Regions from separate parts of the Bacillus rugosus genome, predicted to be linked through region 4. Evidence: riboswitches for the same ligand, from Rfam matches in the RefSeq annotation. Region 4 holds a riboswitch; each other region holds the start of a gene.
The links. A riboswitch is a leader RNA that binds a small molecule or an ion and turns the genes downstream of it on or off. The one in region 4 is predicted to bind S-adenosylmethionine.

Region 1 (4,590 bases), 120 kb from region 4:
CCGAGCAAGCGGACAGAAGAGACGGCAAAAACCATACTGGGATCGCGCCGGCTCCCGCTGGTTAAAGATTATATGTTCAGAGAAATGTCTCTGGGCTCATGGGAAGGGAAAAAACAAGAGGATATTGAAAAAGACGAACCTGATCTTTTTCATGCTTATTTTCATCATCCCGAAGCTTATCGCCAGCCAGGATGTGAAACGTTTTTTGACCTTGAAAGCCGGGTAAGGCTGGCTCTCCAAACGATTTTAGACAGCCATTCTTCCGGTAATGTTCTCTTGGTTACCCATTCTGTCTTTATATTAATGCTGTTAAATATCATAAAGGGAAGACGCATTAATGACATATGGAATTCTGCTTACATATATGATACATCATTGAGCCTTGTGGAATTTGATGAAAATGGAACAGCCAAGATATTAATAGAAGGGGATGGGGAGCATAGGAAACCGATTCCTGCTTTCTAACAGAAAAAAACCATCTGCCTAAGGCAGATGGTTTCTATATTTAAACAAGCTGTGTCTGCTGAGCTCTTGCCTGTTTTGCGGCTTCAACCATGTTTTTCAATGCTGCAACCGTTTCTTCCTGCTGTCTTGTTTTCAATCCGCAGTCTGGATTTACCCAGAAGCGGTCAGTCGGACAAACGGCAAGAGCGTCAACAATAATGTTGTACATTTCTTCAGTTGACGGCACCCGAGGGCTGTGAATGTCATATACACCAAGGCCGAGCCCTTTCAAATACGGATGGTCTTTTAAGTAATCTAAAAATCCTCCGTGGCTTCTGCTGTGCTCGATTGTAATTACATCGGCATCAAGATCATTGATCGTATCTACGATGTCTTCGAAGTTGCTGTAGCACATATGTGTATGAATTTGCGTCTCGTTTTTCACGGAAGAAGTAGTTAATCTGAATGCTTCTGCCGCCCAAGTCAAATACTCATCCCAATCTTGGGTTTTTAATGGAAGGCCTTCGCGCAGCGCCGGTTCATCCACTTGAATAATTTGAATGCCTGCATCTTCAAGCGCTTTTACTTCTTTGCGAAGGGCAAGCCCAATTTGGAAGGCGATTTCTTTTCTCGAAATGTCGTTTCGAGGGAAGGACCAGTTTAAGATTGTAACAGGACCCGTCAGCATTCCTTTCACATGCTTGGATGTCAGGGATTGTGCATACACCGTGTCTTTTACTGTCATCGGTTCAATAAATTCAACATCTCCGTAAATGACTGGCGGGCGGACACAGCGTGAGCCGTATGATTGAACCCAAGCGTATTTTGTGAAGGCAAAGCCGGCCAGCTTTTCACCGAAGTATTCGACCATATCTGTCCGTTCAAATTCACCGTGCACAAGCACATCCAGCTCCAATTCTTCCTGAATATCAATCCATCGTTTTGTTTCAGCATTGATAAAGTTTTGGTACTGTTCATCAGACCATTCGTTTTTTCGCCATTTTTGGCGTGCGCTCCGCACTTCAGCGGACTGCGGGAAGCTACCGATCGTAGTCGTCGGCAAAAGCGGAAGGCCGAGAGATTCATTTTGCAGGGCTAAACGTTCTTCAAACGGAATCGGTCGTTTGAAGTCTGTATCGGTTAATTGCTCAAGCTCTTTCTTTTGTTCAGAATTTGCGCCTGTTGCAAACTGTTTGAGCGCCTGAATATCAGTTTTGGCCTGCTGAATTTGTTCGCTGATTGCCGCTTTTCCTGATACTAAACCTTCCTTCAAAGCTGTCAGCTCGGCTAGTTTTTCTTTTGCGTAGGATAATCCGTTCAGAAGATCCTTCTCCAAATGCTCATCAGGGTGCTTCGCTACCGGAACGTGCAGCAGGCTGCTGGAAGGCTGAATCCACAGTTCATCGACTTTTGCAATGCTGAGAATATCAAGAACGGCATCGAGACGTTCTTCAAGGTCCGCTTTCCAAATGTTGCGTCCATCGATAACGCCGGCTGCCAGCACTTTGTCTGTTGGGAATCCGTGTGTTTTCAGCTGTTCCAGGTTTCTGCCTTTATCGTGAACGAAATCAAGGCCAATTCCCTGTACCGGATAAGAGATCAGCTCTTCATAAGCATCAACAGAATCAAAATACGTCTGCAAAAGCACATTCAGGGATGAAAGCTCGTTTGTAATGCTTTCAAATAATTCTTTTGCGCCGCGGACATCTTCGGCAGAAGCTGTAACAAGCGCAGGCTCATCGATTTGAACCCATTTTACGCCTTCTTCCTCAAGCTCTTTCAAAAGCTGTACATATAACGGCACAAGGCGTTTTTGGATCGCTTTTGCTTCAGAGGGTTCATAGCCTTTAGCCAGCGTGACAAATGTATAAGGGCCGACAATCACAGGTTTTGTTTCAACGCCGTATTCCTGTTTGATCCGGCGATAATCTGTGAGCTGTTTGTTTCTTGTCAGGCGGAACTCAATGCTCTCGTCATATTCAGGAACGATGTAATGGTAGTTTGTATTAAACCATTTTGTCATTTCACTTGATACGGCGTCTTTTATTCCGCGGGCAATAGCGAAGTATGTATCGGTAGCGTCAGTCAAATGTCTGAATCGTTTCGGAATCCAGTTGAAGCTGACTGCTGTGTCGAGTACATGGTCATACTGTGTGAAATCAGAAACAGGCACAACATCAATCTGCTGGTCAATTTGTGTTTTTACTGCGGATAAAAATAGGTCGTCGATTTGCTTTAAAAACGTATCTTTATCAGTGCTGCCTTTCCAATACGCTTCAAGTGCTTTTTTCCATTCTCTGTTCAGTCCAATTCTCGGAAATCCTACATTCGATGTTTTGATGGTTGTCATTGTTTCTCCTCCTTTATATGTAAAACACTCTTGTTAACCCGCGGATACAGGCTGCTAAGAGGTTTTCTCACAACAAAAAGCCTCTTTCCCATGAGAGAAAGAGGCTTTTCTGCGTAAAACACTGCCTCTCTCATCTCTCAGACACAATCTGATGGAATTAGCACCGTGCCTTATGAGACATCAGTCTCGGCGCGAAAAGCAGTGCGCCCCATTTCACAATGGAATTACGGTCGGTTGCTGTTGGGGTCAAAAGGCCAATCCCTCGCCCAACTCTCGATAAGAGAAAATGTTATTAATTTTTTGAAAAGTTGAATCATTTGTTGGTAATCTTAACAGTATTTCAAATTCGTTGTCAACATAGAATTTGAAACTTTATTTTTAATATTCAGTTTATATTATATAAGAAAAATAATTTTATAGGGTCATCAAATGTGATTGCTCTGCTCTTTCTGCCAGTTCATCAGGAGCGGTTAAATACAGGAATCCATTACCTGCCAGCGTTTTTGCAATATCAAGCGGAAGTGTCCTGCGGATCAGCTGTGCATAAACCTCAGGTTCAGAAAGCTTTCTTTGAAATGATTCTTCTTCATAGCTTTTGATTAAAGCAAGCGCTCCGCTGACATGAGGGGCAGCCATTGAAGTGCCGGTAAGCTTACCGTACTTCTTGTTAGGAAGGGTTGATAATATATTTTCTCCCGGTGCCACAAGATCAATCTCTTTATTCGCGTTAGAAAATTCTGATAATTCTCGCGCTACGGAAACAGATCCAACAGCGATGACTTCATTATATGCTGCAGGGTAGGAAAGCTCTTCTGTGCGTTCGTCGCCGTCACCTTCATTTCCCGCTGCGCAAACGACAAGCACTCCATTTTTGACGGCGTTTTTCACTGCTTCTGCCAGCTCTGGCACATCGCTAGGACCGCCAAGGGACATTGAGATGATATCGACTTTCTGTTCCACAGCGTAGTTAATGCCGTTAATAATCCATTCGTATTGTCCGCTGCCGTTTTCACCGCCAAGAACCTTCACAATCAATAGGCTTGCCTCAGGCGCAACTCCGGCAATGCCGCCGTTTGAATCATTAGCTGCAATCGTTCCGGCGACGTGTGTGCCATGTCCGTTGTAGTCGGAAATCGCATCTTCCTTGCCGCCGTCATCATCTGTGAAGTTCTTTCCGCCGATGATTTGGTTTTTTAAATCAGGATGGCTTGTATCGCAGCCTGTGTCCAATACAGCAATTTTTACATTTTTGCCTTTTACCCCTTTTGCCCACATTTCTGGCGCCTTAATCACTTTAATACCCTCAGGAAGCTCGTTTACATCCATAAACTGCTCATTCGTCACATACGGGATCAAGCGGATTTCACCATTCATAAAAAAGCCCTCCTTTTTTATGCTTACAAGTGGATTCAAGGGTGTTGCCTCATATTATATGAAAAAAACAACCGTTCGGACAGAGCCATTTGAAGCATTTTGAAAAAATAGGATACAACCCAAAGAATTAGTAATTTTCAAAATATTGGATGGGTTTAACGTGTATGACTGGGATTCAGCTGTCAGTCAAGTTATAATAGTGTTGGGGAAAGGAGCAGTGTGATGAAACTGAATGAAAAATTATATGCATTTTTTTCAGAGCATGTGGAACAAATGGCCGAGGAATGGATTGAAACAATGGAGGAAAGTGATCCGAATTCGCTTTACGCCTTACATAATGCATCTGTAACGGAAGAATTGAAAGAGCAGGACAGAGAGTTTTACCGGCATCTGAATTACATGTATGTTTTACCGGAAAAACA
Region 2 (4,590 bases), 160 kb from region 4:
ATGTACATTGTATTATAAACATCAGAATCATTTCTGACAGCGACCGATCCGGCGACAATATGAACGCCATGTTTTTTTGCTGTTTTCTTCAGCCAGCTCTGAGCAAAACGCCCGTCTTCATCAGCGAGCTCATCAAGGTTGGCCAGGTCATATCCGGTCGTCCATAATTCAGGAAGAACAAGAACATCAGCATGCTTGCTTTCTTTTTCGATCAAAAATTCAGCCTTTTTGATATTTTCCGAACGTTTACCGTATGAAATATCAAATTGAAGACAAGATATCGTCCATTTCATCTTTTTATCACTCCAAATTTTTCTTTACTTTTTTCATTTAACCATATATGATGATGGACTATCATTTCAAGATTTTTTTAGAAGGTGAGAATAGATGAAATTTGAACAGTCTCATGTATTGAAGGAATTGCCTAAACAATTCTTCGCTTCTCTGGTGCAGAAAGTGAACCAAAAGCTCGCAGAAGGGCATGACGTCATCAATCTCGGACAGGGAAATCCGGATCAGCCGACTCCGGAACATATCGTCGAGGAAATGAAACGAGCCGTTGCGGATCCTGAAAATCATAAATACTCGTCTTTTCGCGGCTCGTACAGTCTAAAATCAGCCGCAGCAGCATTTTATAAAAGAGAATACGGCATTGATCTTGACCCGGAAACTGAAGTCGCTATATTATTCGGCGGGAAAGCCGGTCTGGTCGAGCTCCCGCAATGCCTGTTGAATCCCGGAGATACGATTTTAGTTCCTGATCCGGGCTATCCTGATTACTGGTCAGGTGTCACACTCGCGAAAGCGAAAATGGAAATGATGCCGCTCGTAAAGGACAGGGCGTTTCTTCCTGATTACAGCAGCATCGCCGCCGAAGTGAGAGAACAGGCGAAATTGATGTATTTAAATTATCCGAATAATCCGACCGGAGCTATTGCTACATCTGAATTTTTTGAAGAAACGGTCAGTTTTGCGAAAGAAAACGGGATCTGTGTCGTTCACGATTTTGCTTATGGCGCTGTAGGGTTTGACGGCTGCAAACCGTTAAGCTTTTTGCAGACTGAAGGTGCGAAGGATATCGGAATTGAAATTTACACGCTGTCAAAAACGTATAACATGGCAGGGTGGCGGGTCGGCTTTGCCGTCGGAAACGCTTCGGTCATTGAAGCAATCAATCTTTATCAAGACCACATGTTTGTCAGTCTTTTCAGAGCGACTCAGGAGGCTGCAGCAGCGGCACTGCTAGCTGATCAGACGTGTGTGGCGGAGCAAAATGCCCGATATGAGAGCAGGCGAAACGCTTGGATCGCTGCATGCCGGGAAATCGGCTGGGATGTGACAGCTCCGGCAGGTTCATTTTTTGCATGGCTGCCTGTGCCTGAAGGCTATACTTCCGAGCAGTTCTCAGACCTTTTGCTGGAAAAAGCAAATGTGGCAGTTGCGGCTGGAAACGGCTTCGGAAAATATGGCGAGGGCTACGTCAGAGTCGGACTGCTGACAAGTGAAGAAAGTCTCAAAGAAGCCGCTTATCGAATTGGGAAACTGAACCTGTTTACCCAAAAAAGCATTGACAAGATTTGATAACGGTGGGATAATTCAAAATAATTTATAAAATCTATATTTTCTTATCAAGAGCAGGCAGAGGGACGAGCCCGATGAAGCCCGGCAACCGACTTATAAAGCACGGTGCTAATTCTTGCAGCTGGCGGCTGAGAGATAAGATTCGGACGAGAAACGAAACCTCTTTAGACGCGATTGCTGTTTGAAGAGGTTTTTTTATATGGATGTAAATGAAAGGAGCTCAGGCATGAGTGAGTTAATAGCAACATATCTCCTGACCGAACCGGGAGCCGATACAGAGAAAAAAGCAGAACAAATCGCAACAGGATTGACAGTAGGCTCATGGACAGATCTGCCTCTAGTGAAACAGGAGCAAATGCAAAAGCACAAGGGACGGGTGATAAAGGTCGAGGAAAGAGAGGGAACTCCTGCATCAGGAAAACAAGCGGTGATCACAATCGCCTATCCTGAAATCAATTTCTCTCAGGATATTCCGGCTTTACTGACAACAGTGTTTGGCAAGCTGTCGCTGGACGGAAAAATCAAATTACTCGATCTTCACTTCTCTGAGGCATTTAAGCGCACACTGCCGGGACCGAAGTTTGGCGTATACGGCATTCGGAAACTGCTGGGAGAGTTTGAGAGACCGCTGTTAATGAGCATATTTAAAGGGGTCATCGGAAGGGACCTGAGTGATATTAAAGAACAGCTCAGACAGCAGGCGCTTGGCGGAGTTGATTTGATTAAGGACGATGAAATTTTCTTTGAGACAGGGCTGGCGCCTTTTGAAACAAGAATTACAGAAGGAAAGCAAATATTGAAAGAAACGTATGAGCAAACCGGACATAAAACGCTGTATGCGGTCAATTTGACTGGACGCACGGCGGATCTGAAAGACAAAGCGAGACGCGCTGCCGAATTGGGGGCGGATGCACTTTTGTTTAATGTCTTTGCTTACGGCTTGGACGTCATGCAAAGCCTAGCGGAAGATCCCGAAATCGCAATCCCGATTATGGCACATCCAGCGGTCAGCGGGGCGTTTACGTCTTCTCCGTTCTACGGCTTTTCTCACGCTCTTTTGCTCGGAAAATTAAACCGGTATTGCGGTGCTGACTTTAGTCTCTTCCCATCTCCATACGGTTCGGTTGCGCTTCCAAAAGAAGATGCGCTGGCGATTCATGAAGAATGTGTGAGAGAGGATGCCTTTAACCAAACATTTGCCGTTCCGTCAGCAGGCATTCATCCTGGCATGGTTCCGCTTTTAATGCGGGATTTCGGTATAGATCATATTATTAACGCCGGGGGAGGCGTACACGGACATCCAAACGGTGCCCAAGGCGGGGGCAAAGCGTTCAGAGCCATAATTGATGCTGTCTTAGAAGCCCAGCCGATTGATGAAAAAGCCGAACAATGCAAGGATCTGAAGCTCGCGCTTGATAAATGGGGAAAGGTTGAAGCCGTATGACGACTCGAAAGCCTTTAATTATTTGTGATTTTGACGGAACCATCACGATGAACGACAACATTATAAGCATCATGAAAACATTCGCTCCGCCGGAGTGGACGGCATTAAAAGACGGCGTCCTTTCCAAAACGCTGTCAATCAAAGAAGGTGTCGGGCGGATGTTCGGCCTTCTGCCCAGCAGTTTAAAAGAAGAGATTACAAGATTTGTATTGGAAGATGCAAAAATCAGGGAAGGCTTTCGGGAATTTGTAGCGTTTATCAATGAGCATGAGCTGCCGTTTTATATCGTAAGCGGAGGAATGGACTTTTTTGTATATCCTTTGCTTGAAGGCATTGTGGAAAAAGATCGTATTTATTGCAACCATGCGTCATTTGACAGTGACTATATTCATATTGATTGGCCTCATTCCTGTAAAGGGACTTGCAGCAATCAATGCGGGTGCTGCAAGCCGTCGGTGATACATGAACTTTCTGAGCCAAACCAATATATCATCATGATCGGTGACTCGGTTACAGATGTGGAGGCGGCAAAGCTGTCAGACCTTTGCTTTGCAAGAGATTATTTATTAAACGAATGCCGGGAGCGGAACCTGAATCATCTCCCGTATCAAGATTTTTATGAGATAAGAAAAGATATCGAGAATGTAACGGAGGTACAGGAATGGCTGCAAAACAAGAACGCTGGAGAGAACTCGCTGAAGTAAAACGGGAATTGGCAGAAAGAGATTGGTTTCCGGCGACTAGCGGCAATCTGTCTATTAAAGTTTCTGATGAGCCTTTAACATTTCTCGTCACTGCAAGCGGAAAAGATAAACGCAAACAAACGGATGAAGATTTTCTGCTGGTGGATCAAAACGGAGAACCTGCCGAAAGCGGGCATTCTCTAAAACCGTCAGCGGAAACGCTTTTGCACACACATTTGTACAATAAAACAAATGCCGGATGCTGCCTGCACGTCCATACGGTAAACAATAATGTAATCTCAGAGCTATACGGAGACCAAAAGAAAATCACATTCAGAGGCCAGGAAATAATAAAAGCGCTCGGCCTGTGGGAAGAGGATGCAGAAGTGACCATTCCGATCATTGAAAATCCAGCTCATATTCCGATGCTCGCAGCTCTGTTTGCGGAAGAGGTCTCAGAGGATTCAGGAGCTGTTCTGATCCGAAATCACGGTATTACAGCTTGGGGCAGAACAGCATTTGAAGCAAAAAGAGTCCTTGAAGCATATGAATTTTTGTTCAGCTACCATTTGAAATTGAAAACACTCCAGCACCAGCTGGTTAAATAAAAGGAGGAACTGAAATGGCAACAATTCGAATTCATGATGAGGCAAATACAACGATTGAAAATCAAGAGGAAGTAGCAAGCTTTCTGGACAGTCAAGAGGTTATTTATGAGCAATGGGATATTGCGAAGCTACCGGAACAGCTTTCAGAGAAATATGATCTGACAGAAGAAGAAAAACAGCAAATCCTTAATACCTTTGAAACTGAAATTAAAGATATCTCAGCACGCCGCGGCTACAAAGCACAGGATGTTATTTCACTGTCAGACAGCAATCC
Region 3 (4,590 bases), 370 kb from region 4:
GATGCAAGCAGCTCTGGAAGGCTTAGAAGAAGGAACGCCGTCCGGAAAAAAACGCCCGTCACTTATCGCGGTAACCCAGCTGACAAGCACATCTGAACAAATTATGAATAATGAACTGCTGATCGAAAAGCCTCTGATCGACACGGTTGTACATTACAGCAAACTGGCAGAAGAAAGCGGGCTCGATGGAGTGGTCTGCTCTGTTCATGAAGCAAAAGCCATTTACCAAGCGGTGTCGCCTTCATTTCTCACTGTCACTCCGGGGATCAGATTGTCAGAGGACGCTGCGAATGACCAAATCCGCGTAGCGACACCCGCGATTGCAAGAGAGAAAGGTTCATCAGCAATTGTAGTAGGACGCTCGATTACAAAAGCGAAAGACCCGGTAAAAGCCTATGAAGCTGTCAGACTCGAATGGGAGGGAATCAAATCATGAAACAAATCATTGCAAAACATCTATTAGACATCCAAGCTGTATTTTTACGCCCGAACGAGCCATTTACATGGGCAAGCGGCATTTTATCGCCAATCTACTGTGACAACCGCCTTACGCTATCTTTCCCTGGGGTCAGAAATGATGTAGCCTCAGGCATCAGTAAGCTTGTCGAAGAGCATTTTCCTGATGCTGAAATGATTGCGGGCACAGCAACAGCCGGTATTCCTCATGCTGCTCTGGCGGCTGACCGTTTGAACCTTCCGATGTGTTATGTGAGAAGTAAACCAAAAGCGCATGGAAAAGGCAATCAGATTGAGGGAGCTGTGCAAAAGGGGCAAAAAACTGTCGTCATTGAAGACTTAATCTCAACAGGAGGAAGCGTACTTGAAGCTGCGGCAGCTTTACAAGCGGCTGGCTGCGAAGTGCTCGGTGTCGTCTCAATCTTTACGTACGGGCTCCCTAAAGCGCAGGAAGCGTTCACGAAAGCAGAACTGCCATACTACTCATTAACTGATTATGATACGCTCACAGAGGTCGCGCTTGAAAACGGGAATATTCATTCAGACGATCTAGAAAAACTGAAAACGTGGAAACAAAATCCCGAGTCAAAAGATTGGTTTAAAAAATAAAAAATAAATTTCGGTGATGTATAGAGGCTTCAAAGCCTTTCTGTACTTGAAAACAGGCCTCGCGGCCTGTTTTTTTATTATTCCTATAAAAAAAGTCGGGTTGACTTATGTTAGAATTGTGCTAAAATTTACTACAAATCTAAAAACTTATCAAGAGCGGCTGAGGGACTGGACCTATGAAGCCCGGCAACCTGCATAGTTTGTAAGGTGCTACTTCCAGCAAAATGAATTCCATTTTGAAAGATAAGGGCTACATGCTGTTCCTGTCTTTCTTTCCGCCGGATTGAAAGTTTTTTATTTTAAGAGGAAAAAAGGCTGTCTGTGATAACAGCAGCCGCGCATCACATTACAATTGGGAAAAGACAACCGGCAGAAAGCTACTGTTTGTTTGTCTCCGAAAGGAGGAAAGAAGAAATGTTAACGTACGATAATTGGGAAGAGCCAACGATTACATTTCCGGAAGACGATCCTTATAAAGGAGCGTTGTCAGTTTTAAAGTGGGCATACGGCCATTACGGCGACCAGCTTGTTTATGCCTGCAGTTTCGGAATTGAGGGAATCGTTCTGATTGACTTAATTTATAAAGTGAAAAAAGACGCAGAGATTGTGTTTCTTGATACAGGACTTCATTTTAAAGAAACCTATGAAACGATTGAACGAGTGAAGGAACGTTATCCGGGTCTAAATATCATCCTGAAAAAACCAGACCTTACCCTTGAGGAGCAAGCCGCAGAACATGGTGACAAACTGTGGGAAAGAGAGCCGAATCAGTGCTGCTATCTTAGAAAGATCGTTCCTTTAAGAGAGGCGCTTTCAGGACATCCAGCCTGGCTTTCCGGCCTGCGCCGCGATCAAGGGCCAAGCCGTGCCAATACGAATTTCTTAAACAAAGATGAAAAATTCAAATCAGTAAAAGTATGCCCGCTTATCCATTGGACTTGGAAAGACATTTGGAGATACACATCCCGGAATGAGCTTGACTACAATCCGCTTCATGACCAAGGATATCCTAGTATTGGCTGCGCGCCTTGTACGGCTCCTGCTTTTACTGCAGAGGATTTACGTTCAGGCAGATGGAATGGTATGGCGAAAACAGAATGCGGACTGCATGAATAAGGAGCTGCAAAATGGAACTAGCCGCTATTTTATTTAGCTTGTTTTTCGCGATGAATATTGGTGCTAGCGGCGCTGCAGCTTCGATGGGAGTTGCTTACGGCTCTGGAGCCATCAAAAAGAAAACCTACGCTTTGATCCTATGCGCAGTCGGTGTGCTGGCCGGGGCGGTCATTGGCGGGGGCGAGGTTGTAAAAACCATCAGCTCCGGGATTATCCCCGAGCAGACGATTACACTGACGATTGTTTGCATTATTATTGGAGCAGCGGCGCTTTCGCTTTTTACGGCTAATCTCCTCGGCATTCCTTTGTCGACAAGTGAAGTAACAGTCGGCGCAGTTGTCGGCGTGGGAGTGGCTTACAAAGTATTGTTTGTGAACAACCTTCTGGTGATTGTGTCGTTTTGGGTTTTTGTCCCGCTGTTCGCTTTCGGTTTCACATATTTCGTATCTAAGCTGTTTCGTTATTTTAAGATTGAAATTAAATCTTCTAAAAAGCAAAAAATTCTTGGCATTGTTTTGTTAGGTGCCGGATTTTTTGAAGCATTCTCTGCCGGCATGAACAACGTGGCGAATGCCGTTGGCCCGTTAGTAGCGGCCGGTGTGCTGGATGTAGCGAAAGGAACCTTGTATGGGGGAGCTTTTGTGGCTCTAGGCGCGCTGTTATTAGGACGGCGGGTGTTAGAAACAAACGGGAAGAAAATTACGAGATTCTCAAAAGGAGAAGGCATTCTCTTATCCGGTACAGGAGCCGGACTGGTGATCATCAGTTCTGTATTTGGGATGCCGGTGCCCTTGGCGCAAGTCACGTCATCGTCTATTATCGGAATAGGCATGGCGAAAAACGGTCCGAACGTGTTTCATAAACAAGTTGTGCAAACGATGCTGAAGGTATGGATCGTATCGCCGTTTTTATCTCTATCAATTTCTTATCTGCTTGTATCCTTGTTTTTAAAAGCGGATTATTATTCAATCTTTATCATGGTAAGTGTGCTTTTAGCGACGGGCGGTGCCGTAAGCCTGACGAAGGCCATTCGTAAAGAGAGACGCTCTGTCCACGAACAAGGCGGGGGAATCTGATTATTAATCTGAGTTATTTTATATGTTAACTAGGAGGAAATCGATATTATGAGCTTAGCACCACACGGAGGAACATTAGTAAACAGAGTAAATGAATCATATGATGTGAGCAGCATTCAAAAAGAAATTGAACTTGATTTAATTTCTTTTGCAGATTTGGAATTAATCGGAATCGGCGCATACAGCCCGATCGAAGGCTTCTTCAATGAAAAAGATTACGTATCTGTTGTCGAAAACATGCGTCTATCTTCTGGTATTGTCTGGTCTCTTCCGATCACGCTTCCGGTTGATGCGCAAAAAGCAGAGGAACTGTCAATCGGTGAAACGGTTAAATTAACGTATGAAGGAGAAACATACGGCGTTATCCAAATTGAAGACTTGTATGTTCCTGACAAACAAAAAGAAGCTGTCAATGTGTACAAAACGGATGAGCAGGAGCACCCGGGTGTTAAAAAGCTGTTCAGCCGCGGCGATACATACGTCGGCGGACCAATCACATTGATTAAAAAAGCTTCAAAACAGTTCCCAGAGTTTACGTTTGAACCAGCGGAAACAAGACGCCAGTTTGCGGAAAAAGGCTGGGAAACCATTGTCGGTTTCCAAACAAGAAATCCTGTTCACAGAGCGCATGAATACATTCAAAAAACGGCTCTTGAAACAGTAGACGGCTTGTTCTTGAACCCTCTGGTAGGCGAAACAAAATCTGATGACATCCCAGCTGATGTGCGGATGGAAAGCTACCAAGTGCTTCTAGACAATTACTATCCGAAAGACCGCGTGTTCCTCGGCGTTTTCTTAGCGGCGATGCGTTACGCAGGACCGAGAGAAGCGATTTTCCACGCGCTTGTCAGAAAGAACTATGGCTGCACGCATTTCATTGTCGGCCGCGATCACGCAGGTGTAGGTGACTATTACGGAACATATGAGGCACAAGAGCTGTTTGACACATTTAAACCTGAAGAGCTCGGGATTACACCGCTAAAATTCGAGCACAGCTTCTTCTGTGAAAAATGCGGAAATATGGGAACAGCGAAAACGTGCCCTCACGGCAGAGAGCATCATGTTATTTTATCAGGCACTAAGGTAAGAGGCATGCTGAGAGACGGTGTACTGCCACCTGCAGAATTCAGCCGCGCAGAAGTCGTAGAAGTGTTAATCAGAGGGATGAAGAAAAAAGAAGAAGCAGGCGTATCTTAAGGAGGACTGGCAGTGACAAATCGCGATATCGTATGGCATGAAGCCTCTATTACAAAAGAAGAGTACCAGCAAAAAAACAAGCACAAAAGCTCCATTCTCTGGCTGACAGGGTTGAGCGGTTCAGGCAAATCAACGA
Region 4 (4,590 bases):
AGTATCAGCAAAGACTGGAGAGTGATGAAGAGTATCATTTTGGCATTTTTTCAACCTCGGACGATACATTAATCGGCACGGTTTCGCTCTTTCAAATCATCCGCGGAGCGCTGCAAGCTGGGTTTATCGGGTATTTTTTAGACAAAGCCCATAATGGAAAGGGCCTTATGACAGAGGCGGTCAGATTGATTGTTGATTTTGCGTTTCACGAATTGAAACTGCACCGTATTGAAGCCGGTGTGATGCCCCGCAATCTCGGGTCCATGCGTGTATTGGAAAAAGCGGGATTTCATAAAGAGGGCATCGCCCGCAAAAATGTGAAAATCAACGGCGTATGGGAGGATCATCAAGTCCTCGCGATTCTGAATCCTGATGATGAACAATAAAAGAAGCCGGGCCATCCCCGGCTTCTTTTTAACGAACCGCCACTGGCGCAATTTCTTTCAGCGCTTGTTCGAAATCACGTTCTAAATCGTCTGCATGTTCGACTCCCACGCTAAGACGGAGTAGGCCGTCTGTGATACCGCGTTTTTCACGCTCTTCCTTGGGCATTGCCGCGTGAGACATCGTTGCCGGATAGGACAAAATCGATTCCACAGCGCCAAGGCTGACAGCGAAGACTGGAAGTGATACATTCTCTACTAATTTCTTAACAGCCTCTTTGCTTTCAAGCTCAAAAGACAGCACGGCGCCCGCTCCCGTTGACTGGCTTTTATGGGTTTCAGCGCCCGGATGATCAGCCAGCCCCGGATAATACACGCGTTTCACCGCCGGATGCTTCTGAAAAAACTCCGCAAGCCGCTGCGCTGTTTGGCTCGCTTTTTCTAAACGGACCTGCAATGTTTTTAATCCGCGCAGCACAAGCCAGCAATCTTGCACGCCAAGAACAGCACCGAACGCGTTTTGCAGCTTATACAGCTGTTTCCCAAGCTCTTCATCATTGACAGCAGCCAGGCCTGACAGCACATCGCTGTGTCCGCTCAGGAATTTTGTTGCGCTGTGAAGCACAATATCCACGCCGAGATCAAGCGGACGCTGCAGAGCAGGAGTCATGAATGTATTGTCCAGAAAGGTCAAACAGCCGTTTTCCTTTGCAAGCTGAACAACCGCTTTAATATCAGTAATCCCAAGTGTCGGATTTGACGGTGTCTCCATATAAATGACCTTTGTATTTGGCTTGATATTCCGCGCCACTTCGTTACTATCCGTCATATCAACAAACGTATGCTCAATGCCAAACCTGGTCAACACCTCTGTCACCATGCGGAAGGTTCCGCCGTATACATCTTCTGTCACAAGAACGTGATCGCCCTGTGACAAAAGTAAAAATGCTGTTGAGATCGCAGCCATGCCTGAACTGAAAGCAAATCCTCTCGTTCCGCCTTCCAGTGCGGCAATTGTTTCTTCGAGAGCTGTTCTTGTCGGCGTTCCTGAGCGGCTGTAATCGTATCCGCCAAACTCTTCAAATGAAGATTGGTGAAAAGTCGATGCGTGCTGGATCGGCACACTGACCGCTCCGGTTGCGCCGTCTGTTTTAAATGGATTGTGCACGAGCTGGGTTTCCAGCGTCCAATTGTGATTATTCAAATGAAACAGCTCCCTCTTTGACCTGACATAGTGCCTGTTTTAGGTCCTCTTTTAAATCTTCCGCATGTTCAATTCCGACCGAAAAACGCAGCAAACGATTGCAGACCCCGTTTGCGATGCGGATCTCTTCAGGAATATCCATGTGCGTCTGTGTGGCAGGGTATGTAATAAAACTTTCCACCCCGCCGAGGCTTTCAGCAAAACAAATGGTCTTCAGCGCTTTTAAAAATGGGTTGACCCACTCTTCTTTTTGCAGACGGAAGGACAGCATGCCGCCTTTTCCGGGATACAGTACATCGGCAATTTCATCCTGCTCTTCTAAAAACGCCGCAAGCTCCTGCGCGTTTTCCTGATGCTGGCGCATTCTGAGGCTCAGTGTCTTCATTCCTCTCATCAGAAGCCACGAATCGAACGGAGGCAGGACGGCGCCGATCGCATTTTGATGTTGAAACATTTCCTCACCAAGCTGCTCATCCTTTACAACGACAAGTCCAGCAAGCAAGTCGTTATGCCCGCCTAAATACTTGGTTGCACTGTGAATCACAATGTCGGCTCCCAGCTCAAGCGGACGCTGCAAGATCGGGGTATAAAATGTATTATCAACGATCAGCAGAAGACCGTGCTCTTTTGTTATCCGGGCGATCTTTTCAATGTCCGCCTCCTGCATGAGCGGATTTGTCGGTGTTTCCACAAACACCGCTTTTGTGTTCGGCGTAATCTTAGTGCGTAAACAGTCCTCATCGCTGAAATCATCATAATGAAAGGTTAATCCGTATTTTTTCCATTCATTTTCAAACAGACGGTACGTGCCGCCATATAGATCCGATGAAACGATCAGTTCGTCTCCGCTTTTAAATAGAGCCATAATCGTTTGGATGGCTGCCATTCCCGAACTGAAGGCAAGCCCTCTCGCTCCATTTTCTAAGCTGGCGATCGCATCCTCAACAAGCTGGCGTGTCGGATTCTTTGTGCGGACATAATCAAATCCCGTTGATTCTCCGATCCCTCTGTGGCGGTATGCTGTTGATAAATAAATAGGAGGACTCACTGTTCCCGTTACTTCGTCGCTTCGGTTCCCGATTTGGGCTAATTTCGTTTCAACGTGCTGTGACATATAGCTGACACCTTCCCTTTTCATAATAAAAAACCCCTTCTTCATAAGAAGAAGGGGTTTAACGCTTCTTCTTATCTTCCAAGCATAAAAAACGCTTGCTGGATTTAGCACCTTGGCGTTTTGCACATATGCAAAACAAGCCGGTTGCTGAGGTTTCTAAGGGCCAGTCCCTCCACCTCTCACGATAAGAAATATCGATTTCAATTTTCTGATTGTTTTATATTAGCGCAATTTGCAGTTTATTTCAACACTTTTTTCTTCGAGTTCCGAACTGTTTAAAGAGAGAAATTTCTAATAATTCATGGTACAATAATGAAAAACAGCAAGAAAGTCTAGTGATGTCCTGGAGGAATGTATTATGGCACCGAAAAACGGCACAGTGCAAGAAAAGAAATTCTTTTCAAAAGAGCTTAACGAAGAAATGACTTTGCTCGTTTATCTGCCGTCCAACTACTCCCCGCTTTATAAATACCATGTCATTATCGCGCAGGACGGCCACGATTATTTCAGGCTGGGGAGAATTGGCAGACAGGTCGAAGAATTGCTGTCCAAACGAGAAATAGACAGGAGCATTATTATCGGTGTTCCTTATAAGGATGTAAAAGAGCGCCGAAATACCTATCATCCGGAAGGCTCAAAATTTTCAGCGTATAAACGGTTCATCGCCCATGAGCTCGTTCCGTTTGCGGATGGCGAGTACCCTACCTATCAGGTTGGCTATGGGCGAACGCTGATAGGGGACTCTCTCGGAGCGACCATATCGCTTATGACAGCGCTTGATTATCCGAATATGTTCGGTAACATCATCATGCAGTCTCCCTATGTAGACAAACATGTATTGGAAGCCGTGAAACAGTCGGACGATATCAAACACCTCTCTATTTATCACCAGATCGGAACAAAAGAAACTGAGGTCCACACGACAGACGGAAACATTCTGGACTTTACAGAACCGAATCAGGAGCTGAAACAGCTGCTGGAGGAGAAGCTTTCCGATTATGTTTTTGAACCATTTGACGGAGATCACAAATGGACATATTGGCAGCCGCTCATCACGCCGGCGCTGAAAAAAATGCTTTGACACTCTATCATACTTTATTTCCAGGAGGGACATAATATGAAATACGGAATCGTTTTATTTCCATCAAAAAAACTCCAAGACCTTGCGAACTCTTACAGAAAGCGCTATGACCCAAGCTATTCCCTAATCCCGCCCCATTTGACGCTGAGAGCATCGTTTGAATGTGCAGAGGAGAAAGCGGATCAGCTTGTATCCCACCTGAGAAACATCGCAAAGGAGTCCCATCCAGTGGTTCTCAAAATGACAAAATACAGCTCATTTTCGCCTGTCAATAATGTCATTTACATCAAAGCAGAGCCGACGGAAGAATTAAAAACACTCAATGAAAAGTTATACACCGGTGTACTGGCTGGTGAACAGGAATATAATTTCGTTCCGCACGTGACGGTCGGCCAAAATCTTTCCGACGATGAGCATTCAGATGTGCTGGGACAATTAAAAATGCAGGAAGTGTCGCATGAAGAAATCGTTGACCGTTTCCACTTGCTTTACCAGCTGGAAAACGGATCGTGGACAGTATATGAAACCTTCTTGTTAGGCGGAGGAGAATAATCGTTTGGAAGCAGTTATCGCAAAAAATGAAGAACAAATGAAAGATGCATTTTATGTAAGAGAAGAAGTCTTTGTCAAAGAACAAAACGTGCCTGCTGAAGAAGAAATTGACGAACTTGAAAATGAGTCGGAGCATATCGTCGTGTATGACGGCGAAAAGCCTGTCGGCGCCGGAAGATGGCGTATGAAGGACGGCTACGGCAAGTTAGAGCGGATCTGTGTATTAAAAAGCCACCGCTCCTCCGGTGTCGGCGGC

Region 1: another riboswitch for S-adenosylmethionine. It lies ahead of metE (5-methyltetrahydropteroyltriglutamate--homocysteine S-methyltransferase); the one in region 4 lies ahead of metI (cystathionine gamma-synthase/O-acetylhomoserine thiolyase).
Region 2: another riboswitch for S-adenosylmethionine. It lies ahead of mtnW (2,3-diketo-5-methylthiopentyl-1-phosphate enolase); the one in region 4 lies ahead of metI (cystathionine gamma-synthase/O-acetylhomoserine thiolyase).
Region 3: another riboswitch for S-adenosylmethionine. It lies ahead of M0696_RS08465 (phosphoadenylyl-sulfate reductase); the one in region 4 lies ahead of metI (cystathionine gamma-synthase/O-acetylhomoserine thiolyase).

The regions. Positions count from the first base shown of each region.
Region 1 is NZ_CP096590.1:1,406,814-1,411,403, forward strand. It holds gene M0696_RS07215 (histidine phosphatase family protein) at 1-465, shown strand, start outside; gene metE (5-methyltetrahydropteroyltriglutamate--homocysteine S-methyltransferase) at 506-2,794, opposite strand; SAM riboswitch class I at 2,922-3,077, opposite strand; gene isp (serine protease Isp) at 3,209-4,168, opposite strand; gene rsbRB (RsbT co-antagonist RsbRB) at 4,391-4,590, shown strand, end outside.
Region 2 is NZ_CP096590.1:1,449,350-1,453,939, forward strand. It holds gene M0696_RS07425 (carbon-nitrogen family hydrolase) at 1-293, opposite strand, end outside; gene mtnE (methionine-glutamine aminotransferase) at 388-1,581, shown strand; SAM riboswitch class I at 1,623-1,723, shown strand; gene mtnW (2,3-diketo-5-methylthiopentyl-1-phosphate enolase) at 1,808-3,025, shown strand; gene mtnX (2-hydroxy-3-keto-5-methylthiopentenyl-1-phosphate phosphatase) at 3,022-3,729, shown strand; gene M0696_RS07445 (methylthioribulose 1-phosphate dehydratase) at 3,687-4,316, shown strand; gene mtnD (acireductone dioxygenase) at 4,331-4,590, shown strand, end outside.
Region 3 is NZ_CP096590.1:1,651,882-1,656,471, forward strand. It holds gene pyrF (orotidine-5'-phosphate decarboxylase) at 1-436, shown strand, start outside; gene pyrE (orotate phosphoribosyltransferase) at 433-1,065, shown strand; SAM riboswitch class I at 1,210-1,315, shown strand; gene M0696_RS08465 (phosphoadenylyl-sulfate reductase) at 1,480-2,181, shown strand; gene cysP (sulfate permease) at 2,193-3,257, shown strand; gene sat (sulfate adenylyltransferase) at 3,306-4,454, shown strand; gene cysC (adenylyl-sulfate kinase) at 4,467-4,590, shown strand, end outside.
Region 4 is NZ_CP096590.1:1,284,414-1,289,003, reverse strand. It holds gene M0696_RS06545 (GNAT family N-acetyltransferase) at 1-386, shown strand, start outside; gene metC (cystathionine beta-lyase) at 415-1,587, opposite strand; gene metI (cystathionine gamma-synthase/O-acetylhomoserine thiolyase) at 1,580-2,701, opposite strand; SAM riboswitch class I at 2,770-2,892, opposite strand; gene M0696_RS06530 (esterase family protein) at 3,060-3,782, shown strand; gene M0696_RS06525 (YjcG family protein) at 3,819-4,334, shown strand; gene M0696_RS06520 (GNAT family N-acetyltransferase) at 4,339-4,590, shown strand, end outside.